DNA from 2 places in the Bacillus sp. 1NLA3E genome. Region 1 is predicted to be linked to the other one. Evidence: riboswitches for the same ligand, from Rfam matches in the RefSeq annotation. Region 1 holds a riboswitch; the other holds the start of a gene.

The links. Region 1 has a riboswitch for cyclic di-AMP ahead of B1NLA3E_RS10180 (transaldolase family protein). Riboswitches for the same ligand answer to the same signal wherever they lie in the genome.
Region 2: linked by a shared signal. The riboswitch ahead of B1NLA3E_RS15700 (APC family permease) and the one ahead of B1NLA3E_RS10180 (transaldolase family protein) in region 1 are both predicted to bind cyclic di-AMP.

The regions. Positions count from the first base shown of each region.
Region 1 covers NC_021171.1:2,119,840-2,123,462, reverse strand. Annotated here, with positions in the region: gene B1NLA3E_RS10190 (hypothetical protein) at 1-351, opposite strand, end outside; cyclic di-AMP (ydaO/yuaA leader) riboswitch at 643-781, opposite strand; gene B1NLA3E_RS25890 (hypothetical protein) at 1,353-1,505, opposite strand; gene B1NLA3E_RS10180 (transaldolase family protein) at 1,773-2,453, opposite strand; cyclic di-AMP (ydaO/yuaA leader) riboswitch at 2,873-3,010, opposite strand; gene B1NLA3E_RS10175 (metal-dependent hydrolase) at 3,362-3,623, opposite strand, start outside.
Region 2 covers NC_021171.1:3,286,076-3,289,698, reverse strand. Annotated here, with positions in the region: gene lysA (diaminopimelate decarboxylase) at 61-1,380, shown strand; cyclic di-AMP (ydaO/yuaA leader) riboswitch at 1,505-1,715, shown strand; gene B1NLA3E_RS15700 (APC family permease) at 1,844-3,623, shown strand, end outside.

The DNA.
Region 1 (3,623 bases):
TTTCCAATTTTCTTGATAATTTGTATTATTAGGTAATTTAATTCGTTTTTCCCAAAGTCCTTTTTCCTGTTCCTCTCGAATGACTTGATAAACATCAGCAATTTGATCTACTTGATTTACAAGGTTTTTCCATTGACCACAATTAATATAGTTAATTAAATCGTTCTTATTATCACTAAACCAGTAACCGTTTATATATCTGAAACCATTTTGTATATTCCAGACAGCACCAAACATCCTATAACGCATTGTAAATATATCCAGTTGCTTATTCACTATCCCAAAATAAGTTTGAACAGCGTTATTTTTTAAAAAAACTTTTTCCTTTAAAGCCCTAAGAGATTGGTTCAATTTTTAATCCCCCCTATTCCTTACATAATCAGTATTTCCAGAAATTAAAAAAACATGAAAATCTGTATTCTTAAGTTAGAATAATCATTAAAATCTTTATTACTGCAGTAATGAAACCAACATTTCAAAATGTATCACTTATCATAGGCTTTTTTATATTCAAAGAGTTCATTTTTTAGCTTCCTTTTTCTCCCTTTTATTTTTTGCAAACAAAAAAAGACCTCAAAATCATGAGAAGGCTTTTCTTGTAAAAAGAGCACAAAAAAAGCACCTTTCATCAGGTGGTCTTTTGACCTCCTTCGCTTTAGCCGACGAAGTTAGCTGACGGGTAGGATGGCGAAAGAGTTTCACATCCCTTCTACAAATTTGTAGAATTAACCCCAAAAAAATGGTTCCTCCGTTCCCTTTCGGGATTAGACTGTATAAGATTATTTGCTATGAGGATGATATTACTCCCAAGGGTAATAAATGTAAAAGTCCAAAATAGCTCAAAAACAACTTAATTTGGCTATAATCACGGTAAAAAACGCTTTCATTTAAATAATGCTAATTAAATCTCATTATTTTGCTGTTTTTCTTAAATTTTTAATTTGTTTTAAAAATAAATCAGAAGATTTCTCTTTGACTTGAAATGAACAGAGTTAATAAAAGGCTAACATCCTATAATTAGTAAAACCATCTCATCCCCAAATGAATAATGGAGCAGTACAAAAGTTTTCGTGTATTTATTAAAATGCAGCTTACCAGCCATCAACTGCATTCTATCATGTCAAAACTTAATATACTTATTTTTCATTTTAAATTATCAGTAATTAATGATAATATCAGTAATACTCCCATCACAGACCCCGCCAAAATGGCTATTCTTAGACCTTTCTTATTAATTGATGAGGTTTTTTTGCTTCTTGAAAGGGGTGAACGAAAATATAGAATAGCACCTAAACCAATAATAACTGCCTCCAGAATTAAACTAGCAATGGGCCATTTCCAAAGACCAAATCCTAATAAAGGAAGATTTCCAAAATCCCCTGGAAAATGGGCATTTCCGGCCGGTGTAGGATTAAATCCAGAATCCAATGACTCAATACAGTCGCGGCGATTACAATCCCTCTCATCTTCCCCCACGTTCTCCACGCCAGCCACCCCGCAATCATTACAATAAGCAACGCTAATACTAAAGAGTGGGTGTAATTAGCATGAATGAGTATTACCTTTCCTTCTCCATTTCCTATTGGTTCTATCGTTTCCACTCCAGCCACAAACAAAGGGACAGTATGAATTAATGTTTGTGAACTGTACTAAATCGCAAATGTAACTGCCCTCCCTATCAGCATGCTAAGGAATGCCCGGAGATAGCCTTCAATCGTTGTCCGGATTCCCCGAACAGTAAACTTAGGTGCTCGCTGGCAATAAAAAATATATTAAGAATTAATTAGGCTGGTCTTATCCGTTCCGTATACTTTTTGCCATTGCTCTTTAAAGACTAAAACATCATCAAGAGTAGATGGGAATGCGATAAATTTCTCGATTAAATCTGGTCCAACCGTTACTGTATGTGCTCCAGAAAGACATACATCATGTACTTGTTGAACATTTTTAAAACTGGCGGCTAATATTTCAGTTGGTAACTGATAGGCCGAAAATAATTCTGCGATTTCCGTAACCACCTTAACACCGTTTTCAGTTAAATTATCTATTCGGTTCACATATGGTGATACATATTTTGCACCTGCCAGTGACGCGATCAGTGCTTGAAATGAAGTATATATCGTTGTTCCCAGTGTGGGAATATTGTCTTTTGCAAGTAATTTTATGGCTTTAATGCCTTCTTTGGTTACTGGAATCTTAACAACTACCTTGCCTAATAACTGGTGGTTAATAAATTTGGCCTCATCAACCATTTCTTCTGTGGTATCACCCACAACTTGGACAAATAATTCCTTTCCCCCGCCAATTACTTCTCTAATTTCTTTTAGTAGCCCTAAGTAAGGACGATTTTCTTTGGCAATAATAGACGGATTAGTTGTAACACCAGCAATAGGATAATAATCATTTAGGTAGGCAATTTGTTTTACATCTGCTGAATCAATATAAAGTCTCATCTGTTTTTTCCTCCCATTAATAGAAGCTTAACCATAAATAGATTAAGTCTTTTGTTTAGTATTCAACTATTAAAAGGGATATAAACGTAAAATATCTTCTCACTTACTATTTTTAGTTCCGAATCCAATCCAATATCGGGAATTTCTTTATCTTTACCTACCTTACCTCATCGCTAAGCCTTATCCTTCCTTTTATCACGGATAAGCGTGATTTAAAGATTCCTGTCATGCTCTCAACTGAGAGGGGGGAAGACCTAAGGTTAATCAACAAAATTGAAAAAAGCAATATACAGCACAGTTGAAGGGTAAGCTGAAGTAATTGCCAGTTCCCCTGCTGATATTGAAACTGCTACAGTTAAGGTATAGTTATTATTGTTAAAAAGAGCACAAAAAAAGCACCTTACATAAGGTGTTCTTCTGACCTCCTTCGCTTTAGTCGACGAAGTTAGCGACGGATAGGATGGCGAAAGAGTTTCACATCCCTTCTACAAATCTGTAGAAATAACCCCCAAAAAATGGTTCCTCCATTCCCTTTCGGGATTAGACTGTATAAAAATTATTTACTATGAGGATGATATTACTCCCTAGGGTAATAAATGTTAAAGTCCAAAATAGCTCAAAAACAACATAATTTGGCTTTTATCACCGTAAAAAACGCTATCATTTAAATAATGCTAATTAAATCTCTTATTTTGCTGTTTTTCTTCAATTTTCAATTTGTCTTTTAAATAGATGAGTAGATTTCTCTTTGACTTGCAATAGCCAAAGGCTAACATCCCATAATTAGTAAAACCACCTCATCCCAAATGAATAATGGAGCAGTACAAAAGTTTTCGCGTATTTATTAAAATGCCGCTGACCAGCCATCAACTGCATTCTATCTAGTCAAAACTTACTTTTCTTATTTTTCATTTTAAATTATCAGTAATTAATGATAATATCAGTAGCACTCCCATCACTGACCCAGCCAAAATCGCTATTCTTAGACCTTTCTTATTACTTGATGAGGTTTTTTTGCTTCTTAAAAGGGCTGAACGAAAATATAGAATAGTACCTAAACCAATAATAACTGCCTCCACTATTAAACTAGCAACTGGCCATTTCCAAAGACCAAATCCTAATAAAGGAAGATTTCCAAAATCCCCTGGTAAAATGGGCATATCCGGCCTG
Region 2 (3,623 bases), 1.2 Mb from region 1:
ATCTCTCGTAGAAACTGTCTATTTTATTATATTTGAAGTGCTTTAACGGAGGGGAAAAGAATGTATTTTCATGGAACAACAAAAGTAAATGACAAGGGGCACCTAGAAATTGGTGGTTTAGATACAATCGACTTAGCTGAACAGTTTGGGACACCACTATATGTTTATGATGTGGCCTTAATTCGGGATCGAGCTCGAGGATTTAAAAAAACCTTTGATCGACTAGGGGTACCCGCGCAGGTTGCTTATGCCAGTAAAGCTTTTTCTACTATTGCAATGCTTCAATTAGCTAATGAAGAAGGATTATCCCTTGATGTCGTGTCAGGAGGAGAATTATATACGGCACTTCATGCTGAATTTCCAGTAGAGAAAATCCACTTTCATGGAAATAATAAAAGTAGAGAAGAATTAGATATGGCGATTAAAGCGAAAATTGGCTGTATTGTGGTTGATAATTTCTATGAATTGGAGCTTTTAAACCAAATTTGTGCGGACAAGAAAATTAAAACAAAAATTTTGTTACGAGTAACACCTGGAATTGAAGCGCATACACATGATTATATTTTAACTGGACAGGAAGATTCAAAATTTGGATTCGATTTGCAAAACGGCCAAGCTGAAAAGGCAGTGACCATCGCAATTAAATCGGAATGGCTGGACTTGCTTGGGGTTCATTGTCATATCGGTTCCCAAATTTTTGAAACAACAGGTTTCTTGTTAGCGGCAAAGAAAATTTTTGAAAAGTTAGCTGATTGGAAACACAAGTTTAATTTTAGTTCAAAAGTATTAAATTTGGGCGGCGGTTTCGGAATTCGTTATACAAATGAAGATGAACCGATGCAACCGCACCATTATGTAGAGGAAATCATTGCTGAGGTAAAGATACAGGCAAAACAATTAGAAATGAACATGCCTGAGATTTGGATTGAACCAGGAAGATCTTTAGTAGGGGATGCAGGAACGACCCTTTATAAGGTTGGTTCGCGTAAAGAAGTCCCAAATGTCAGAAATTATTTAGCTGTTGATGGAGGAATGAGTGATAATATTCGCCCAGCTCTTTATCAAGCAAAATATGAGGCCGTATTGGCCAATCGTCCATTAGCTAATATAGAAGAAACTGTGTCAATTGCTGGGAAATGCTGTGAATCAGGTGACATGCTTATCTGGGATCTTCCTTTGCCTAAAGCAGAAGATCAAGAAATATTAGCAGTGTCATGCACGGGTGCTTACGGATATTCAATGGCAAATAACTACAATCGAATTCCGCGTCCTCCAGTAGTTTTTGTTGAAAATGGTGAAGCAACCCTTGTGGTAAAAAGAGAAACCTTTGAAGACCTTTTGAGACTTGATTTACCGTTAAACTCAAAAGTAGAAATCTAAGCTGTGATTTATTTGCAGCTTTTTTCTTTTGCTTAAAAAAATTTTTAGGAGAGTAGAAGAAAGTTTTGGAAATCCATGCTTTACAAATTACAGGATAGGGTAGTATGATAATCAACAGTTTCATATTTCTAATTCGCTTAATCCAAAAGGAACGGGGAAACCAGATTGTGAGCAAAAAGTTGTTCACTCGGGGTGAATCCTTTTTTTATGTCTAGCTGTAGCGGCAAGCCCTCAATGGGTTGAAGGAGACGCTTTTGCTTTTCATATTAAGAGGTAGGGCTATTCTATGGTCCGAATCCGACAGCTAACCTCGTAAGCGTTATGGGAGAGGAAGATGACACTGATGCGACATCGTTAATATGTCCACAGGGGTATTTTTCATGCTCTGTGGACTTTTTTTGTTTAGATAACTTATTACCTTTTTGGGTAACCTAACTTTCAACAAGATGATGGTGGTGGAAACATGTTTACTTCGGTTAAAAGGTTTTTAATCGGTCGGCCATTAAAATCGGCCGAGCTTGGTGAGCAAAAACTTAACAAGCTAAAAGCTTTAGCTATACTTTCTTCTGATGCATTGTCCTCGGTTGCATATGGGACAGAGCAAATCTTACTCGTGTTGGTCACGGTGAGTACACTGGCATTTTGGTACTCCTTGCCTATTGCAGTAGGCGTATTATTCCTATTAACTGCACTTATATTATCGTACCGGCAAATAATTTTTTCCTATCCACATGGTGGAGGAGCATATGTCGTTTCTAAGGAAAATATTGGGGTTAACGCAGGGCTTGTAGCGGGCGGGTCTCTATTGGTTGATTACATCTTAACCGTTGCAGTTAGTGTTTCAGCTGGAACAGATGCGATTACATCTGCTTTTCCTCGGTTACACGAACATACGGTTTTAATTGCAATTATTTTGGTTATCTTAATTACGATTTTAAATCTTAGAGGAGTCACGGAATCTGCCACAGTTTTAGCTTATCCAGTTTACCTGTTTGTGTTTGCTATGGTATTTATGATTGGTTTGGGAATATACCATATTGTAACTGGAGATGTGTCTCCGGAACTACACCCGGAAATTGGGACACCTGTTGCAGGGATTACCTTATTTTTATTATTAAGAGCTTTTGCCTCAGGTTGTTCTGCCTTAACTGGTGTAGAAGCCATTTCTAATGCTATTCCTAACTTTAAAGATCCTGCACCTAATAATGCTGCGAAAACGTTAATATTAATGGGATCTCTGCTTGCAGTTTTATTCACAGGAATTACGTATTTAGCCTTTTACTATGGGATTTCACCATCTGGTAAAGAAACGGTCGTATCTCAAATAGCTGCGCAAATATTTGGAAGAAACGGAATGTATTATTTTGTCCAGGGTTCAACTGCGCTTATTCTTGTTTTAGCAGCAAATACTGGTTACTCAGCCTTCCCTTTACTTGCCTATAATTTAGCTAAGGATAAATATATTCCGAGAATGTTTACAATCCGAGGAGACCGTTTAGGTTATTCAAATGGAATCTTGACGTTAGCAATTGGTTCAATTGTTTTAATTATTGCTTTTAAAGGACAAACAGATCAGCTTATCCCACTTTATGCAGTGGGGGTTTTTATTCCCTTTACGTTGTCGCAAACAGGAATGATTATAAAGTGGTTTCGTGAAAAACCAAAAGGGTGGGTTTATAAATTTATTATCAATTTGGTTGGAGCCTTAATTAGTTTCACCGTTATGATGATATTCTTTATCACAAAATTCGGTCAGGTTTGGTCAGTGCTAATCTTTTTACCGGTTATTGTTTATGGATTCCATCGGATATCTAAACATTATGATTCAGTTGGTGAGCAATTGCGGCTTAAAGCAGGAGAAGCCGCCGTTCCGATTAATGGAAATATCATTATTGTTCCGGTAGCTGGAATTACCCAAGTGGTTGAGAACTCGATTAATTATGCTAAAACTTTAACGGACCAAGTCATCGCAGTATATGTTTCCTTTGACAGAGAAGATGAAAAGTTGTTTGAACAAAAATGGAAAAATTGGCAACCTGATGTTAGGTTAGTGACGTTGCATTCTCATTATCGGAGTATTATTCATCCATTGACAAAGTTCATTGATACGGTAGAGCATAAGGCAAGGGAGTCTAATTACTGGGTGACAGTATTAATTCCACAATTTATTCCAAAAAAGAGCTGGCACAACATTCTTCATAATCAATCTAGTATCCTGATTCGAACTTTCTTGTTATATAAGA